Regions from separate parts of the Formosa undariae genome, predicted to be linked through region 4. Evidence: riboswitches for the same ligand, from Rfam matches in the RefSeq annotation. Region 4 holds a riboswitch; each other region holds the start of a gene.
What was found. A riboswitch is a leader RNA that binds a small molecule or an ion and turns the genes downstream of it on or off. The one in region 4 is predicted to bind cobalamin.

Region 1 (5,258 bases), 660 kb from region 4:
CTCTATAAGAAGCAGAAATAATCCGCTTGAAATCTTTTTAAACACAACAGTGTTACATTTATAAAACAACGTCGTTAAAATTTTAAAACGCGTTACGATATGACAGAAAATGCTGTTGTTTAAAGAAGAAAATAGATGTGAATTGTTTTTAAGCATACTATAATGCACCTAAAATAAGAGGTGCAATATTAGTGCTGACCAAGATCAGCAGATGCATAATATAAAAACATGTGGAGGATTACACTTGTGGAGGATGAAAAACAGAGTCCATATCTAAAAATGAATAAGACCTATTATAATCTGAAGCAATTTTTGTTTTATTCGTGTATAAAAAGCATGGTGAAAATAAATGATCTGTTATTTTCTGATAAAAGACAACTATCGTTTCTATAGACACTTGTTTTTTATCGTTTCCACTCTCGGGAGAATCAGAAATTTTAGCCACTTCTTTACCTAAATGGCACTTTCCGTTACACTGCATTTCTACGACTTCTTTGTTTTCACAAAGTTCATTTTTAATATAATCATAAAACGCAACGTATTCCACTAAAGGGATTAGTGGCTTAACTAGAAGAAATATAGCTAAAAAAAGTGTTGCTGTTTTCACGTCGCGAATTTCAATAATTTTTTTAAAACAACCTAATTTTAAATTGTTAATAGCGTATAACTACACAACTTTTAAGATATGCTCAAAGCAACAATATGATGTGTTTTACAAAAAAACTTAAGATTAAAAGATAGCCATTGTCCGTATTATTTTCCCTTTTTCACCGCCTTACCTCTTATTTTCTATGATGAGTAATCCTGCTAATATTCATTTTGGTTTCTATTGCTTACATTAGCTTTTTCTAATATGCATTTTACTCGTAGTATAAGGTATTTGCGCTAAAAAATGAGAACCGTGGATTTTAAAGAAATTATTCAAGACATATACAAAAATGTGAAGGCTATAGAAGATAGTGGCGCATTACCAACTTATATTCCCGATTTAGCAGAAGTTGATCCGAAGAAATTTGGAGTACACATAACAACAATGGATTGTCAGAATTTTGGAATGGGAGATTGTTACGAAAATTTCTCCATTCAGAGTATAGCCAAAGTTCTATCTCTAATCTTAGCCTATAAACTAATAGGTGCCAAAACATGGGAACGTGTAGATGTGGAGCCTTCAGGAAATGCATTTAATTCGCTACTACAATTAGAAGTAGAGAAAGGCATTCCTAGAAATCCATTTATTAATGCTGGAGCACTAGTTATTGCAGACATATTACTAAGCGAGCTTAAGCATCCGAAAGCAGAATTTTTAGCTTTTGTCCGAGATATTAGTAATAATAAAGACATTAATTATTCAAGTAAAATTGCATCCTCAGAAAAGAAAGTAGGTTATAGAAATATAGCACTCTGTAATTTTATAAAATCCTTAGGTAATATTAAAAACGAACCTTCAGATGTTTTAGATTTATATTTTGACATCTGCTCGCTAGAAATGAATTGCAAGGACCTTTCGGAACTCTTTTTATTCTTAGCCAATAATGGTAAAAAAATACTAGGTCAAGACCAAATTCTTACAGAAACGCAATCGAAACGTGTAAATGCACTTATGCAAACTTGTGGATTTTACGACGAGTCGGGAGAATTTGCATTTAGAGTAGGACTACCTGGTAAAAGTGGCGTTGGTGGTGGTATAATCGCTATATATCCAGATAAATATGCCATAGCTGTTTGGAGTCCCAAATTAAACAAAAAAGGAAATTCGTATAAAGGCATGAAGTTTCTTGAACAATTTACCTCGGTTACTAAGCTGTCTATCTTTTAGAGGGTCTATTTTCTTAACACTTCATTAGTTTTAAAAACATATAATGAGACGTCCTTATATAAAGTAACAACATCTGACTTAGATTTAATACATATTAAATCTAAGTCCAGTGAATCAAAAAATCATAGATATGATGGCTTATATATTTACTTGGGTTTGATGATTTAAAATGGATATCACTACATGTCTAAACAATTGATAAGATTTTTTGGTTTCGTGTTTATTTTAAAGGGATTAGACGTTAAACCTTTCTTAATTTTCAGACTTTTAGCCTATATTTTGGGTGCTTCCAACTTAAAATCCTAGCTTTGCTTTTTATTAAAACTTTAAAAACAGAGTATGAGTCAAGTAAAAGAGAATGATACAGTAAAAGTACATTACACAGGAAAGTTAAATGATGGTCGTGTATTCGATAGTTCTTTAGAGCGTGAGCCTATAGAAATTACTATTGGTCAGGGTATGTTAATTCCTGGTTTTGAAAATGCTATCATTGATATGAAAGTGAACGAGAAAAAAACAGTTGAAATAACTAAAGAAGACGCATACGGCGACATTAACGAAGAGTTGTTTCACAAAGTGGCCAACGAACAATTACCTCCAGAAGTAAAACCAGAACTAGGAATGGGACTGACTTCTAAAAGTGAAGATGGTAGAGAGCACCAATTTAGAGTTGTAGATATTCAAGATGATCATATTGTAGTAGATGGAAACCATCCACTTGCTGGTCAGGCTTTAACTTTCGATTTAGAAGTTATAGAGATTAAATAATTACCTCTATTTTATATATAAAAAATCCGGACAGGCGTTCGGATTTTTTTTATGCAAGAAAGTGTTTTAATACGTGTTATACTGAGATGAAGGACATATATAAATACTATATCATTACACTTTTCTTGATGATGAGTCTAAGTACAGACGCCTATGCTCAGAACGTTAACAAGATTGAGAAGGAAACCAATGAGGCTATTATATGGACTAGAGACAGGGCGTTAAAATTATCAGACTTTCAGGCAAAAGTAGATACCACAACGTCCAAAAAAGCAATTACGGGTGCAAACATTATTATTGTGCCTTATGCCTTTAAAAACGGGAAATATGAGTATCACGTTTTAGCGAAGTTTCATAAAGATATCTCTTGGATTAATACCAAGAGTGAATACATTTTAAAGCACGAGCAAGTGCATTTCGATATCGCAGAATTGTATGCCAGAAAAATGAGACGAGACATTGATAAAATAAAAAAATCAGCTGGAGACGTGTTGCAATCCGATTACAGACGCATTCATAAAAGCCTGTTTAGGTCGTATTACTATTTTCAGAAGCAATACGATGATCAAACCCACCATTCCACAGACCATGAAGAACAAGTCCGTTGGAATGCCATCGTTGCAGATGAATTGAAAAAACTAGAACATTTTAAACTGGATCTATAAATATGAATATACCCCTTTAATTTAAAAAACAGTTTAGAACAGATTTTGTTGTCTTATATTCAGGCGCGATTACGACCTTTAATAGCACCAAAATGATTATCAATTTTTATTTATTTACAATTGTCAATAAGTTCTGATAAGTAAATTATTAAAACTTATTTATAGTAGATAAATTTACACCCGATTTTAACTTTAATTGGTTATCAAGTTTACGAACTTGATATTAAAAGGGAATCCGGTGTAATTCTGGAACTGTCCCGCAGCTGTATGCTCACGAACGGAAGCTCAAATAAGGTCACTTTTCGAAAGAATGGGAAGGCCGAGTGAAAGGAGTTAGTCAGAAGACCTGCCATTTAATATTAATAATTCAATGTGCTTTCGGGGATTGAAGCTGGAGTTAGAAGAATGTTGTGCCATATTATATGCGTAGTCTCTTTCTTTTTCTTCCTTATGTTCCCAAGATCAGTATTGCAAATTTAAACATGATTAACAACTAATGGTTTGTAACCAAGATTGAATGCCTCGCTGTAATTTTTATTAAAAGATTACTGTTTTATCTAAATTTATTTAGAAAAGAAGGGGTTTAAATTAAGGTTCACTAGACCAACTTAATATCGTAAGTATGGAAATAATTCAAATTATTAAAAGAAATTTTAAGTCAAAACCATTCGATCTTCAGAAAATTACAGCTGCTGTTACAAAAGCTATGCTAGCCGTTAACCATGGTTCTAGTATTGATGCAGAACTAATAGCAAAAAATGTATATATCGAGCTTTTAGAGCGTCGAAATCAAGATAAAGATTACGTACCAACAGTAGAAGAAGTACAAGATATTGTCGAGAAAAAACTAATGCATAGTGAGTTTGTCGATGTAGCGAAAGCTTATATTATTTATAGAAATAACCAGACGCAGAGTAGAAAAAGTAATATTTTCGAAAAACGTATCAATTTAAAACCTTACGAATACCCACAACTTTACGAATATGTTCCTGCTATTCGTCACTCCTACTGGATTCATACCGAATTTAATTTCACGAGTGATATTCAAGATTTCAAATCGGCTTTAACACCTGTAGAGCAAAGTGCAATAAAAAACACGATGTTGGCTATCTCTCAAATAGAAGTTGCAGTAAAAACCTTTTGGGGCGATATTTATCACCGCATGCCTAAGCCAGAAATAGGATCTGTGGGTGCCACTTTTGCTGAAAGTGAAGTGAGACATCATGATGCGTATTCACACCTATTAGAGATTTTAGGATTAAATAATGAATTCGAAAAATTAAAGAAAAAGCCTGCTATTATGAAGCGCGTTCAGTATTTAGAAACCGCTTTAAAGAACGCTAAAAGTGAGAATAATGAAGAGTATGCAGAATCTGTATTACTATTCTCTCTATTTATAGAACATGTGTCTTTATTCTCTCAGTTCTTAATCATCATGGCTTTCAATAAGCATAAAAATATGCTTAAAGGGATTTCAAATGTCGTAGAGGCCACTTCTAAAGAAGAACAAATTCACGGGGATTTTGGTATCGAGCTTATTAATATTATTAAGGACGAACACCCAGAATGGTTTAACGACACGTATAAGATTATGATTCAGCAACTTTGCGAAGAAGCATATCATTCTGAAAGTAAAATTATAGATTGGATTTTCGAAAAAGGTGAATTAGATTTTATTCCGAAAGCGGTTATAAACGAATTCATAAAAAATCGTTTTAATAACTCTTTAGAGAGTATTGGAATTGATAAAATATTTGAAATTGATCACAAATTATTAGCTCAAACAGAATGGTTTGATGACGAAATAATCGGAACAAAACACGGAGATTTCTTCGTTAAACGTTCAATTAATTATAGTAAAAGAGCCCAAAGTATAACTAGCGACGACTTATTTTAAAAATGGAAAACAACACTTACAATCAAGACCCTGTAACAACATCAGAAAAAAATAATACTCAAAATTTAGTTGATGCTAGACACGCTGCATTAAACACTAAAAACGGTACAAT
Region 2 (5,258 bases), on a different contig from region 4:
GACATCCTTAGAGCCACATGAACTGCATTTCTGAAGTGTTTTCTTATCAATATTATTACACGTATTACAGATTGTAATTTTCACATTAAAACAAAAATAATTACACCCAGCCATAGCTGTCGCATGAATCAGTTTTAAGAATCCATCTTTATTCGGAGCTTCTTCTAAATTTAAATGCAACGCAGAACCACCATCTAAATACTTAATAATATCGTCGCCGTGCAACATGATTTTATCTAAAGTATTTACAGAAGTATCTTCAACAGCATAGAAATAGGAATTATAACACTCGCGAGGAGAAAACAAACCATCTTCCTTATCCCATTTTGCGTTTTTAACACCTAAATTTTCAGCAGGGACAAATTCGGTATTAAACATATATCCGAATTCTTTTTTGGCTTCTTTATTCGCATCATAAATAATTTTAAGATTTGTAGACACAAACGATTTATAGGTCTCGTTATTCTCTGCGTTTATACCTAAACTTTCTGCAGCTTCCACCATACCATTAATTCCAATGGTTAAAAACTGTTTTTCCAAAGCGATAAAACCTGAATTATAAACAGGTAGCATGCCTGCATTTTTATATTCTTCGATCAAGCTTCTATAAGCCACCTGATATTTCTGAATTTTCTGAATTACAATTTTTAAATCATCTCCCTTTTGCACCAAGCGATTCATGTTTAACGTAATCACATTTATAGATCCGGTAGATACTCCGCCTGCCCCAAGCGAATAACTAAAGGTGTTATCACTAATTTCATTTCTTAACCGGCAACAAGACGCTAAACTATCGGCACTTTCAGACTGATAGATAAAAAACGAGTTTCCCTCACTTAATTCTGAAGCACACATGTCTGCAAAATCATGATCTACAGGTTTTCCATCCTTTACCAACATGGCCGCGGTAACCACAGGAAAAGTCAATACTGCTTTTTCGCGTTCGGCATTAAACCACGTCATAAAAAATTGTTGTAATTTATTTAAGCTTTCAAGTTCTGGTTTGCTCATATCTGGAAATACAAATTCACCGAATAAGCTTTCAAAATATTTTTCGTCGTATAAAGAAATATTCCAGAATACTGACTGATACCCTCTAGCGGCAGCAGGCTGATTTATAGCATATACAACATGTTGTAAATGATTTTCGATGGTTTTAGTATTTGTATTTACATAATCTGCACCAAAATCTTTACGTGCAAAATAATCGAAATACAACAAAAACTCTACCGTTGCCAAAGCACCTGCAAATTGAGAGCTCACTGCAAAAACAAGATTTACAAACTCGCCACAAAAACTTTCTAAATGTTGTGGAGCTTTACTTTCCCCTCCTAATTTTGTTAATCCATCAAACAAAAACGGATACATACTTATAGAAGCACAGTACGGTTTTAAAGAGGTTTCGTCATGCACATATATTTCATGAGATTCTATTTGTCTAACATATTCGTTCGCTAAATCGTCTCCAAATAAGTCTGCTATTTTATTTTTCACCAATTGCCTGTTTACCTGAATATTTATGTCTTTATTCAATTCGGCTTCCATAGTGGCTATATTTTTAGAAGACACATTAGCATTGGCATCCATTTTAGAGCCATCGGCGGCATTAGACGCGTTGATATAATTACTAATGAAATTGATTTTTTTATTGACTTGTTCTTGGGTTAATCTAATCATGGCTTAATGGTTTTTTAATAAATAAGTGATTTAATAACGAATTTGATTGTACGTGTGTAAATTTCTGATTGGTAGATAAAGCGTCTAATCCTCCTAATTCCGAAATCCACTTACCTGTTTTAATCCAAGTAAGCTCTCGTAATATATTTGCGCTAATATTATCTTCCCCTGTATATAAACAGGTTTTATAGTCTAGTTTTCGAGCGTAATGAAGACAGTTAACAAGCTCTGCCTCGTGCCATTCCCCGCCCATAAACAAAACACAACTTGCAAGCCCTTTATACTTTTTTAGAGTGTTTTTAAACGTTTCTAAGGTGAGTTCCGTGCCATTTTTCTCTTTCCATAGCATAGGAGAATGACAGCCTTTACAATGTAGTTTACAACCACAAATGCTAAAACAAATGCTAATTTCTCCAGGAACTTCCTGAAGTGCTATCTGAATGTTTGAATAATACATCCTTCTTTAAATTAGTCGACAAACAGGTATAAACAGACCGTTCTATCGATAGGTTAATCGTCAAAAAGCTAAGAGTATTTCTAATAAGAATATTCTATGCCATACACCTTTTTCCCGAAAGCTCGACATGATTTTGAATTTGGCAGGTCTTCTGACTCGCTCCTGTTTTACGCCTTCCCATTTCAATATATTGAAACAGTGGCTAAAAGAATGTAAAACATTTTAGAGAGCTTACAGCTGCGGGAACAGTTTAGGTTTTCCACCCAATTCCCTTTTAATCCCTGTATACTAGCGATGTATACTAAGAACCAATTTCTAAGTTAAAGATAAATAAGAAATCAAGATGTAAATTATATGTGCAGATATTTTATCAATAGAGTTGTTAACACTTCTTAAATCGGAGCGTCGTTTTTAATCCGTTATAAAAACGGATCATTCCTAATTGTTGCGTTTTTAAAATTATGTGGTTAATCGAGAAATAAAGAAATAATTCTACAGCTTTATGTTCTCGACTCCGCTCGAACACCCTAAAAAAACATGCGTTTTTTACTGTTATACATGCAATCTAGACGAGAACTTAAAAGTTTGAGAATTTAAACGGTATTTGAGTCGCCCAGAGAACCTCTTCATAATAATCTACAACCTGGTTTTTATGCCTACACATAGTCTATAGGACAGAATCTATATTTGATTAATAAAAAACATTGTATGTTCTCGACTCCGCTCGAACGCCCTCAAAAAACATGGCGTTTTTTATTGTTTTACAGGCAATCTAGAACAGAGATTAAAAGATTAAGAATTTAAATGGTATTCGATCCGAGTCGAGAATCTCTTCATGATTATCTACAACTCAACAAACCGTCTTCTTTATTTTATTTTGCATTTTTAATACCTAAATTTTCTATAGCCATACCCACTTTAAGCGATAGGCAAGCCTTTTCCTTGCTTTTTCATGATGCTAAGTAGAGATTTTGCATCAATATCAATTTTCTTAACCATTTTATTATCGACGATCAAAACTTCACCTTCTAAAGCGTTTGTTGTACTCGGAAAAAACACCACAGAATTGCTCGTTTTTTCATCTATTAAAAGACCTGGTTTATCACCCATTGGTGTACTAATTAACACAGATGTTCTATTATCTGGTTTCGGACTTATTTTATTCTCAAGCTCGGTTTTATATTTACTATATCCCGGAATAACATCAAGCAACATACCTTCAAACCAATCGTAAAATTTCATAAAACGTGGTAAGGTTGCCAGATATCCAAAAACATAGAAAATAATTAGTATTAGTAAACCTGTTGTAATGGTTAAGGAATACTTTCCGAAAAAATCGTCTAAGTGCAGGTTATGAACAACAATTTTTCCGAGATGACTGACTTTGTACCATAGTTTTTCAATTACAATAAAAAGAATAAATATGGGTAACAAATACATCATACCACTTACAATTTTATTTTTCGGTCTTACTAGACGTTTTTTGTAATCCTTCATTGGTTTTAGGTTGGTTATTGGGTATAAAGTTATGAGCTCAAATTATATCACTTCATAAAAATAAGATAGAATCATAAGCTAGTGTATGTTAAAAGTAAATAAAAAATTAATAATCAGATTTGAAAAATGTTTTTATACACTGTTTAGCTTCAGTTTATTTTATTCGTTTTATGCAAGAAGCCAAAACTATACAAATGATAATATTGGCACACAAAGATGTAAAATATGGCCATTAACCCTAAATTATAAAACAAAAAAAAGCCGACTATAAATAGTCGGCTTTCTCTTATTGTGCGGGCGGGGAGACTCGAACTCCCACACATTGCTGCACTAGATCCTAAGTCTAGCGTGTCTACCAATTCCACCACGCCCGCAATAAGGTGTGCAAATATAAAAATTAGTTTCAATAAACAATTCAACTTTTGAAAAAAAATTCAACAATTTTGTATTTTTGTATCAAACAGAATATTTCCACATGAAAAATATCTCGACTTACATCGAAAACAACAAGGATAGATTTATAAACGAACTTATCGAACTACTTAAAGTACCGTCTGTTAGTGCTGACTCAGCATACAAAGACGACGTATTAAAGACTTCAGAGATCGTTAAAACACGTCTTGAAGAAGCAGGATGCGATCACGTAGAAATTTGTAAAACCGATGGACACCCAATTGTTTATGGTGAAAAAATTATCGACAAATCGCTTCCAACCGTACTTGTTTACGGTCATTACGACGTACAACCGGCAGATCCCATCGAACTTTGGACGTCTCCACCATTCGAACCTGTAATAAAAACTACCGAAACACATCCCGAAGGCGCTATTTTTGCGCGTGGTGCTTGCGACGATAAAGGTCAGATGTATATGCATGTAAAGGCAATGGAATTCATGACCAAAAACAATGAGTTACCATGTAACGTAAAATTCATGATTGAAGGTGAAGAAGAAGTTGGTAGTGTAAACCTAGCAACCTTTGTAAAAAACAATCACGAGAAACTTAAAAACGACGTTATCCTAATTTCAGATACGGGAATGATTGCGAAGGATGTGCCTTCTATCACGACAGGATTACGCGGATTGAGCTATGTAGAAGTTGAGGTTACCGGACCAAATCGCGATTTACACTCTGGCCTTTACGGTGGTGCTGTTGCAAACCCAATCAATATATTAACCAAAATGATTGCGTCTCTTCACGACGAAAACAATCACATTACCATTCCTGGTTTCTACGACAGAGTTGAAGAATTATCGACAGAAGAACGTGCACAAATGGCTAAGGCGCCTTTTAATTTAGACAACTATAAGAAAGCTTTAGATATCGACGCTGTTTACGGCGAAGCTGGTTACACAACCAACGAACGCAATTCTATTCGTCCTACGTTAGACGTTAACGGAATTTGGGGAGGTTATACCGGCGAAGGTGCAAAAACCGTTATCGCAAGTAAAGCATTTGCAAAAATCTCTATGCGTTTAGTACCTAATCAAGATTGGAAAGAGATCACAGAATTGTTTCAAAAGCATTTTGAAAATATTGCTCCAGAAGCGGTAACCGTAAAAGTAAAACCTCATCATGGCGGACAAGGGTACGTAACGCCTATAGACAGCATTGGTTACCAAGCGGCA
Region 3 (5,258 bases), 480 kb from region 4:
CAATTGGAGCACCAACCAAAGACGTAATGGCGTTAATAGGTAAGGTATAATCGCTATTCGGAATCTGAGCAATGGTATCACAGATTAACATGATAATTCCTCCTAATAGCACTACTGCAGGTAATAATATTTTATGATTAGACGTATTAAAAACCAGACGTGTTAAGTGAGGAATCGCAAGTCCGATAAAAGCAATTGGACCAGCAAAAGCCGTAATGGTTCCTGCTAATAAACTGGTGGCTAAAATAATAAACAATCGGCTTCGCTTTAAATTTAAGCCTAAACTTTTAGCATAATTATCACCTAATAACAACGTATTTAGTGCTTTTATTGATGCTAAACTCAGTACCAACCCAACACCATAAATCGATGCAAAAACACCTAATTCTAGCCATGATAAATTTCCCAAACTACCAAAGCCCCAAAACACATAGCGCTGTAATTGTTCGGCCGAACTAAAATAAGACAGAACTCCTACAATAGCACCGGTTATACTCGCAAACATGAGTCCGATAATTAAAATAGCCATAGTATCTCGCACTCTAGATGACACTAACAATACGGATAAAAGCACTAAGAAACTTCCTAAACTCGCTGCAATTACAACGCTCCATTTAGAAATTAATAATACGGCAAAAGCACCACCAAAAAGCCCTGAGCCTAAAATCACTAAGGCCACTCCTAAACTAGCGCCAGAACTTATTCCCAAAACAAAAGGTCCTGCTAAAGGATTTCTAAATAAGGTTTGCATTAAAAGTCCTGAAACCCCTAAACCAGATCCTACTAATATGGCTGTAATTGCTTTTGGCAACCTATAATTTTGAATGATATAACCCCAAGACTCATTCGTCGAATTTCCAAAAACACTATCAAAAACTCCATGTAGCGGAATAGAAACTGACCCCAAACTAATATTTATAAAAAAACAACATAGTAATAGCCCAATAAGCACTAAAAACGCGGTTCTATATGTCTGCTGATTTGGCAATTAATTTAACTTTTTAAAGAAGAATAATTTATGATCTTGAAGGAGTTCTGGATGGCAAATTTTAATTAAATCTTTCAGAACTAAATCGGGTCTAGACTGCCCTAATTCATAATACAGTACACCTCCTGTTGCTCCTGTGGTATTAGACATAGAATAGACATGTTTCTGTTTAAAAGCATCAAATTTTGTGTAATGCACATTCGCCTTTTCAAGTTCTTTTAAACTCCCGTAAATTGAAGGGTTAATCCAAATGTCGCCCATTTTAGCTTTATTAAAAACCGTTTCGAAGTTTAGTGCTAAACTTCCCGAGCCTTGCGTATTTTTCCAAAGATAATTGGCATTTGCATCTTTTAAAAGCTGTGCTTCTGAGCTGGTGCCATTTGGCATATACCAAACATCTTTATACATGGCTCCACTAAATACACTAGGTCTATTTTCTACATTTTTGGCTAACGTTTTAGCCATTACATATTCCGTTTCAATACTATTATAAACGGCTTCTGCTTTATCTTCTTTATTAAACAGCACACCAAAAAACTTAATCCATTCGGCTTTTGCCAATGGCGTTTCTTCGACCCAATCCCCGTTATAAATAACTGGAATATTTGCTTTTTTAACGGTTTCCATAGAACTATTATTCCCATCTACGCCAAAAGCGATCACAACTTCTGGTCGCAATTCTAAAAGTACTTCTGTATTTACCCCTTCGTTTTTGCCAAGCTCACGAATTTCTTTATTATCAATTCGTGTTCTATTTTTTTCTGAAGACACATATTGTGTTCCTGGAAATCCAACTAATTTTTCATCTTCACCTAATAATTCTAAGCCAGGCAAATGCGTTGTCGATGTCACTACAATGCGCTCTATTGGGATAGGAATTATAGACTCGAAATCGTCTGCATTCAAATCTACAATATCCATCTGGTCCTTATCGACTAAAGCAAATTTATAACTCTTGTCTGCTTTTGGCCATGGACTATAAATTTCTAAAACCTTATAATTTTTAAACGTTTTAACCGAAAAGCCTTTAGCATGCTTTAAAGATAAATCTATACTTTGTTCTTGTATTTCTTTGACTGCTTTTGCGTCGTTTTTACAACTAAAAGCGAACACAAAGAGTAGAATAACTAAAAATTTTAACTGAAAAGGTTTCATTTAATTCAATTTTGAAAAGTGTGAATTATAATATTCAAAACGAATTAATACACACCTCAATTTAATATAAAGACACTTCAAATGTAAGCATATAAATTTCAGACGAAATAAATATTTTAATTTTTTAGTAGAAATAACACCCATAATACTGAAACTTCTTTACGAAAAAAATGGGATTTATATTTTAGTAGAAATAAAAACATTAGTTTTGAACCGAATTTTGGTTCATATCATTTAAAATGATGGATTAAAAGGGAATTGAGTGTAAATCTCGAACTGTTCCCGCAACTGTAATCTTAGTTTTGCTTTGCAAAATGCTTGTTATTAAAACTCTAATACACCACTGATTTTAATTTAAAATTGGGAAGGTAATTAACAAGACGAGAGTCAGGAGACCTGCCAAATTCAGCTAAACTAATTGACTTTCGGGCAAAGAGTCTTAACTATATGAAAGAAAAACGAATACTCTATTTTTTATTTTTTGCATGCGTTCTAACACAGTCTTTTGTGTTAAGCGATTCTATTCAGAAATTAGACACCATTCTAACTTCTGCCAATTCGCAATTAAATACGTATTGTACATCCCCTATTTATTCGAAAGAGCATGGATTAGGTAAGGCAACTAGCGCTTATTTTCGAGATACGACAGGGATTAAGAACGGTGTAAATTTAGACTTAAAATCAAAAAAATCCTGTCATTCCCATATTAAGAAGCAACAGGACGGCATAACTAAAATTACTTAAAACATTAATATATAATTAATTAAACTATGAAAAAGATAAACAAATTTTTAGTACTAGCTCTTGCGAGCACTGCTTTTTTAAGCTCATGTAGTAATGACGACGATGCAACTCCAGACCTTCCTAAAGGAGATTACGACACTGGATATTTTGTATTAAACGAAGGGAATGCTAACCCTGCAACAGCAAGTATTTCTTTTATTGGAAACGACGGTACGATGGAAGACGACGTTTACAGAACTGTAAATCCAACGTCTCCAGAAACGGGTACATATTTACAAAGTATGTTTTTTGATGACTATAATGCTTACATTATTTCTGGAAATGCAGACCAAATTACTGTTGTAGATCGTTACACTTTTGAATACAAGACTACAATTTCTACCGATTTTGAAAATCCTAGATACGGTGCTATTGCAAACGGAAAAGCCTATGTTACAAATTCTGCTGGATGGGAATTAGGATCTGCAGATGATTTTGTTACTGTAATAAATTTATCAGATTATTCTACATCTACTTTTGCAATGGAAAATGCAGAAAAAGTTATGGAAGAAGATGATATGATCTATTTTGCTAATGGATATTATGGTAGCGGACAAACTATTACTGTTTTAAATCCTAGTACAGATGCAACGACAATTATTGATTTAGGTGATGGAAATTCTCCTAATTCTATAGTTGAGGAAGATGACAATCTATACGTATTGACAACTAATTTTGCTGGTACACCAAATATTTTTGAGATTAGCACAGCTTCAAACACAATTACAAATACTATTGATTTATCAGGGGTGGTTACAAGTCCTAGGCTATTAAATATTGAAGATGATATTATGTATTTTACAGATGCAACATCTGTATATAAATTAGATATTAATGGTACAACACCTTCTAAAGTATTAGAATATACATCGACTTCTCTGTATGGTGCTATGTATAGTTTTACTGTAGAAGACGATAAGATTTACATTACAGATGGTGGCGATTTTGCTTCTGGAGGAACAGCTTACGAATACTCATTAACAGGATCTCTATTAAATACTTATATTGTTGGTGTAGGTCCAAACGGATTATATTTCAACGATTAATACCCCAAATGTATCATTAACCAAGAGAAATCGTCTAGAAAGAAATTTTTAGGCGATTTTTTATTTTCTGTCGGTATGGAATTTTTAGGGTTTATGGCTTCTTACTTGTCCTTTAAAAAGCATTGTTATACTTTTAACCTTCATTAAAACCAAATATTATGATATCAAGCAACACCTATTTTGAAGGTAATGTAAAATCTTTAGGCTATCAATCGGCAACTGGAGCATCGACTTTAGGCGTTATGGAAGCAGGAACCTACGAATTTGCCACCGACAAACATGAAACTATGAATGTTATAGAAGGTACAATGACCGTATTATTACCAGAATCTAGCAATTGGGAAACCTTTAAAGCAGGAGAATCTTATCAGATAGAAGCGAATAAAACCTTTCAAGTTAAGGTATCTGAGCAAACCTCTTATTTATGTCAGTATGAATAATAAGGTATTAGATAATTAAATACGATTACGATTCTCTTTTCGAAAATAGAAAATACTTAAAAAATAAAAAGGCTGCCAATTGGCAGCCTTTTTTAATATCTATAGTTTATAAACTAAAATACAAATAATGGTCTATCGGCCATAAGTGCATTCACTTTAGTTCCAACAGCAGCTAAAATAGCTTCGTCTTCTAAGTTTACAATAACCTCATCGACTAAATCAACGATAGTTTGCATATCGCTTTCTTTTAATCCACGTGTTGTAATTGCAGCAGCTCCAATACGAATACCAGAAGTTACAAATGGTGATTTATCATCGAAAGGTACCATGTTTTTGTTTACAGTAATGTCTGCTTTTACTAAAGCTTCTTCTGCCTGTTTTCCAGAAACATCTTTATTTCTTAAATCGATAAGCATCATATGGTTATCTGTTCCTCCAGAAATAATGTTATACCCTTTTGCCACAAAAGCGTCAGCCATAGCCGATGCATTTTTCTTAACTTGTAACATATACGTAAGGTAATTATCTGTAAGTGCTTCACCAAAAGCAATGGCTTTAGCAGCAATAATATGCTCTAATGGTCCACCTTGGTTTCCTGGGAATACAGCAGAATCGAATAAAGAAGACATTTTTCTTTTGTTTCCGTTTTTAAGTGTAATTCCGAAAGGGTTATCGAAATCTTCACCCATCATAATCATTCCACCTCTTGGACCTCTTAAGGTTTTATGCGTTGTAGTTGTTACAACGTGACAATGAGGAATTGGATCATTTAAAATTCCTTTAGCAATTAAACCTGCAGGGTGAGAAATATCGGCCATTAAAATAGCACCAACACTATCAGCAATA
Region 4 (5,258 bases):
TATCCACTTTTAAACGGTGTAGATTTTTAGCCACTTCGATGCGCTTCGTTTCTGTAAAACTTGGAATATCAATTACCGAAATACTAGTTTCGTACTCCGGTGGGCTATAACCACCAGAATTCGCCACATAAAGTTTATCGTCGTAAGCAACCAATTCTTCAGGCTGACGACCAACATCTACTTTACGAGTTACCGTTAAACTTGTCGTATCAATTTCGTTAACCTGTCCCTGTGGAGCACTTGGGTCACCTATTGTGCCCAAATAAGTACTTAAATAGGCTTTACCTTTATAAAACGTGATATATCTACAATTATCTACATTAATTTGTTTCAACTTAACACCAGTATTTGCATCTAGAACCTCAACTTTATTCGACGCATTAACTACGATATACATTTTAGAACCATAAATCCCTATATCGTTGGCAACATCTCCTAAGCCTCCAACTTCCGATGGGTTTGCATCCTTAAAACGTTCTTGTTTATATTCACCCGTCTCAAAGTCCATATAATCTAAAGAGGCTTTGTTCATAGACATGTTGCCTTCATTGACGACATAGAATCCTTTTAGAATACTATTTGGGTCAGGTGCTTGAGGTGTTTGATAAACTATCTCTGTAAAAATTGGATCGTCTGTTCTGCAAGACAAAACAGTCAATATAATTATAAAAATTAGTATATATTTTTTCATTTAATAATTAAAGTTTATAATTAATTGTAAAGCGGTACGAACGTCCCGGCATTGGGAAATTCTTAATCACATCGTATTGTTGGTCTAATAAGTTATTAACCTCTACTCCTATTTGAATGGGATTTTTCAACTCTTGAAATGTATAGTTAGCCGATAAATCGTGAGTATACCAAGGTTCTAGATAGTTAGATGCTATGTTTGCTTTCTGGCTGTAGCGACTTCCCGTATAAATAAAACTGTAGTTAAACTGAAACGCTTTATATCCTGTCATAACTGTTGCACTCCCGCTATGAAGCGGTATATATGGTATTTGGTCGCCATAACTATTACTATTAGCCGTTACATCTATTGATTCTTGATAAGTGTAATTAAGCATTCCGGTAACATTAAAATCTTTATAAAATGTTACGGAAGATTTTATGCCGACTTCTAACCCAGTAGTTTCTACTTCACCAAGATTTAGCATGGTCCATCTAAATAAATTAGCTCCGGGAACAGCCACAATTTTATCGGTAATCCATATTTTATAAACATCGGCTTGGATTTCGAAGAAGGATTTCTGTTTAGAATGTTGATATGAAAATCCGAAATCAATTTGCTCTGAATTTTCTGGTCTAAGAAAAGTATTCCCAACAAAAGTGTAGTACAAATCGTTAAAAGTAGGCATTCTGAAAATATTCTTATAAAACCCACGTAATCTCAAATCTGAATTTTGAAAAGGTTGTAGATTAATCAACACGGAAGGCGAGAATTTCTGAAAATCGTCTGCCGAATCGTAGGCTTGTACCGTCTCATTTACCGTGGTACTTAATACACTTAATTGAAGATTTAATCGTTTAAAATGAAAGTTACTTGCTAATGCATTTAGCATGGAAAATCGCTTGGGATATGCAAAACGATATAAGTTGGCATCGAGTGTATTTTCTTCAAAATCTGAAGCAAGAGATACTTCCCAAAACGGTTTCAGTTTAACCGTATTTACTATAGATGTGTAATATTTTTTCTGATTGTATCTGTTGTCTAAAATTCCATCCAGAGAAACAATTTCAGGGTCAACGTAACGCGTATAATCATCGGCGTATTTTCCTCTAACAACAAAGAAGTACGAGTCGTTTACTTCATATTTAAATTCACCTTGAATAAAACTATTTTTATCCCATAAACGTTGCGGACGCTCAAAACGATTTGCTACGATGGCACCTGGCAAACCGCGTTCGGAATCGAAATGATAATATTTTAAGTTCCAACTAATTTTCTTTGACGGATTTCCATAAAGCGCCGCTTCTACGCGATACGATTTTATGTCTGCATTTTTACGCACTGCTGTAGTATCATAAGTCCCATTCGTATATTGAAATTTATATTCACCATCGGCAGAGACCATTTCGGCACTCACGCGGGCAGCTATCTTAGGCGTTAAATTATAATCGAAAGAAAATGATGGATTAATTAGTCCGAAGGAGCCCGTTTTAAAGGTTACATCTGCTTGATATGCTTTTTCATTATTAAAATCTGGAGTTTTCGATTTTAAATAAATACTATTTGCAGACGCATAAGCATTTGCGGACTGGTCTAAATCGGTCCGTTGCCCTTGGTACAAGCTTACTTGTTCCATATTATTTAAGGAATATTTCCCTAAATCGACTTGACCATTTTGCGCATTTCCTAATTTAACACCATCGTAAAAGACTCCTGTATGTTGCGAACCCATACTACGAATATTCACCGTTTTTAATCCACCTACTCCACCGTAGTCTTTAAGCTGAACACCGCTAAAATAACGTATCGCATCGGCTACATTTAAACTATTTAAACGGGCTAACGTTCCGCCATCTAAAGTTTGCACTGGTGCTGGAGACACGTGTTTTTTATGTTGCGTAATATTATATTTTAATACAACTTCTTTCAGGGAGGTAGCGGCAACAGTATCCTGTTCTTGTGCCAAAACAGACACCGAACTGAAACACGTGATACATGTTATTAAAATAAAATTATAAAACAATTTTGAAAACCTCACCTCTATTAATTTATTGCAATCGAGGGCAGACTAACCGGTACGGGACACAGTTACTCCTAAAGAGAAGAATAATACGATTCTAATCCTAGCTTTTATCCCCGAAAGCTATTTGAATTACTAAAAAATGGCAGTTCTTCTGACTTACTCCTTCCACCTGGCCTTCCCTTTCTATTGAAAAGTGACCGAAAATTAGGTTTCCGTTATGAGCTTACAGCTGCGGGACAGTTTCGGATTTTCACCGAATTCTCTTTTAATGTTAATGTTTAAATAAACACAACAACCATTTCCCTTAATATTTAAAAATGCAAATTTAGACAAAAAACACAGATAGCAAACCATCTATTTCACATTTCATACTATTAAAATAATTCCTAGACTAATTACATCCTTTAAACACATGAAATCAGAATTTTATATAGTAAAGCAAATATAATGAGTAGGATTGATATCACTTATGATATCTATCATAGAAGATAACTATAAATTTTAAAATAAGATCTCGTGTGTGAGATCGCAACATCAATAAATTAGCATATATATTGATTCGAATAAACCCAACTTAAGTTAAGTGGATTACGGATTAGAATTTAAGGCCCCGAAAATAAACGAATACCTTGGTAATTTAAAAAAACCTGGAGAGAACCCTTCTTTCTTTATTTAGTTTCAAACATAATCTGAATAACACAGATAAAAATGAAGTTCGGGGTAAAAAGAAAAGGGCTGAAATATTTTATATTCCAGCCCTTTATCCTAAAACGTATTTTTTTATATAAGCTATAATCTTTGAAAATTAATTTAAGAAACCATTTAGACATTTCTAAATAGCCTTAGAACACAGTACGGTTGTAATAAGAAGTTTACTCTTCTACTACGATATCGTAATCATAATTAAATTCCCCTGCGATGTTATAAGCTCTGTAAGACAAAACATATTCTCCTGGAGCTTCAGCAACAAATTCATAAGAATTTTCAGAAGAAACTAAAATATCGTTTAAACTCCACTCATTAGCATATATGCTATCTACTTCTGTTACTCTTTGAGCCTCAAATGTAATGCGATCTCCAACTTTCATACCGTCCTTAAACGATAATTCTGTCATATTTAATTCGGGAGCAGCAACGCGAAAATCTGCATAGTCTTTTGCACAAGAAACAAACAAAGATGCGCATACTAGGAAAAATATGGCTGTACGCCATGTTCTGAAGTTTAATTTTTTCATTTTGTTATAGATTTGGGTTGATTCAATAATTTTACTAAAACTTCTCTAGCTACTACATTCCTTTTATTCGGAAATCAAGTATAAATCAGGTTAAAAATAAGCTTAAAGCTACTAGATGGTTTTATGTACTAATTAATTCTCTTTTTTATGTTAATATTATGATTATGTTATTTAATCTGTAAAAAATAATGACATCGATCACAGACTGAAAAAATATTCATCGTATAAATACGATATGTAATTTAGGTTAAGTCACTTATACCTTCGCAAGGTACGAAAGTTATTCAATATTTAGTGAAAATAAGTTTAGAAAAAGTAGACAACACGGACACTTTAGCGAAATTCTCAAAAGTTTCAGGCCATCTTAAACGTATTATTAATTTAAACCTCATAAATACGCAATATTGTTTGTTGACCGACAATACGAACACTTAATCGATGTTTTTTCCTTATGCAGTCTACAATCTCTCTTTATTTAAAAAAATAAAAAAAGGCAATTTTTATTCAAAATGAATGAAAATTGCCTTTAACAAAGTACTGTTTTAGTCAAGAGAATTGGAAAAATTTAAAACCAAAACTTTAACACTTTTTTGATTGAAATTTTTCAATAATTAGACCAATTTCTTTAAAAATTAGAACAATTTACCATAAATAAACTGTTAAAAACGCGAGGTAAAACATAAAAAAGGAAGACTTACTCCTTAAATGTTAATTTCGAGATTCGATTTTTTCCTGCAGCATAGGCTGTCGAATCATTCAGAAATCGAATAGTATAAAATGATACATCGCTAATATGCGTCCAAGTATCTCCACTGTCTTTAGACATGTCTACACCACTATTACTCACAGCGACCAACGTTTTAGCGTCGCTATTAGGCATATATTGCACACAACTCTTATGACTTGGTAATTGACCATCGGCAACCAATTTCCAGGTTTTTCCTCCATCTTCGGTTCTCATCTTATTACGAGTATTCACTTTTGGTTTAGTGTAGTCACCTCCAATAGCAAATCCATTTTGCTCATCATAAAAATCAATCGAGAATATGCCCTGATTATCTATTGTATTTAACATTGGTGTTTCGATACTAACCCAAGACTTCCCTTTATTATCAGAATAATAAATCGCACCGCTTGTTGTAGCAATCCATGCTTTATCTCCTAATACCTTTATATTTGTATTACTCGCAGCAAAAGCAGCTTCTCCATCGACAGCTTTCGGTAATACGTCGCATCCTAATTTATTCCACGTTTCTCCGCCATCTCTTGTTACAATTATAGAGAGACATCCGTTAACCTTATCTCCTACCGCAATACCATCTGTATCGTC

Region 1: it holds a riboswitch for cobalamin, as region 4 does, so the genes downstream of both, ACFFVB_RS05225 (ribonucleotide-diphosphate reductase subunit beta) here and ACFFVB_RS07810 (TonB-dependent receptor domain-containing protein) in region 4, are expected to answer to the same signal.
Region 2: it holds a riboswitch for cobalamin, as region 4 does, so the genes downstream of both, nrdG (anaerobic ribonucleoside-triphosphate reductase activating protein) here and ACFFVB_RS07810 (TonB-dependent receptor domain-containing protein) in region 4, are expected to answer to the same signal.
Region 3: it holds a riboswitch for cobalamin, as region 4 does, so the genes downstream of both, ACFFVB_RS06035 (hypothetical protein) here and ACFFVB_RS07810 (TonB-dependent receptor domain-containing protein) in region 4, are expected to answer to the same signal.

The regions. Positions count from the first base shown of each region.
Region 1 is NZ_JBHMEZ010000003.1:403,301-408,558, forward strand. Features, by position in the region: gene ACFFVB_RS05205 (hypothetical protein) at 239-607, opposite strand; gene ACFFVB_RS05210 (glutaminase) at 902-1,816, shown strand; gene ACFFVB_RS05215 (FKBP-type peptidyl-prolyl cis-trans isomerase) at 2,156-2,584, shown strand; gene ACFFVB_RS05220 (DUF922 domain-containing protein) at 2,671-3,249, shown strand; cobalamin riboswitch at 3,430-3,617, shown strand; gene ACFFVB_RS05225 (ribonucleotide-diphosphate reductase subunit beta) at 3,872-5,146, shown strand; gene ACFFVB_RS05230 (ribonucleoside-diphosphate reductase subunit alpha) at 5,149-5,258, shown strand, end outside.
Region 2 is NZ_JBHMEZ010000001.1:212,495-217,752, forward strand. Features, by position in the region: gene nrdD (anaerobic ribonucleoside-triphosphate reductase) at 1-1,677, opposite strand, end outside; gene nrdG (anaerobic ribonucleoside-triphosphate reductase activating protein) at 1,670-2,134, opposite strand; cobalamin riboswitch at 2,259-2,462, opposite strand; gene ACFFVB_RS00895 (DUF502 domain-containing protein) at 3,053-3,631, opposite strand; tRNA gene ACFFVB_RS00900 (tRNA-Leu) at 3,924-4,005, opposite strand; gene ACFFVB_RS00905 (dipeptidase) at 4,107-5,258, shown strand, end outside.
Region 3 is NZ_JBHMEZ010000003.1:583,221-588,478, forward strand. Features, by position in the region: gene ACFFVB_RS06025 (FecCD family ABC transporter permease) at 1-988, opposite strand, end outside; gene ACFFVB_RS06030 (ABC transporter substrate-binding protein) at 989-2,143, opposite strand; cobalamin riboswitch at 2,348-2,561, shown strand; gene ACFFVB_RS06035 (hypothetical protein) at 2,591-2,887, shown strand; gene ACFFVB_RS06040 (DUF5074 domain-containing protein) at 2,914-3,972, shown strand; gene ppnP (pyrimidine/purine nucleoside phosphorylase) at 4,131-4,412, shown strand; gene glyA (serine hydroxymethyltransferase) at 4,526-5,258, opposite strand, start outside.
Region 4 is NZ_JBHMEZ010000003.1:1,066,863-1,072,120, forward strand. Features, by position in the region: gene ACFFVB_RS07805 (YncE family protein) at 1-691, opposite strand, end outside; gene ACFFVB_RS07810 (TonB-dependent receptor domain-containing protein) at 699-2,645, opposite strand; cobalamin riboswitch at 2,818-3,008, opposite strand; gene ACFFVB_RS07815 (hypothetical protein) at 3,566-3,928, opposite strand; gene ACFFVB_RS07820 (WD40/YVTN/BNR-like repeat-containing protein) at 4,623-5,258, opposite strand, start outside.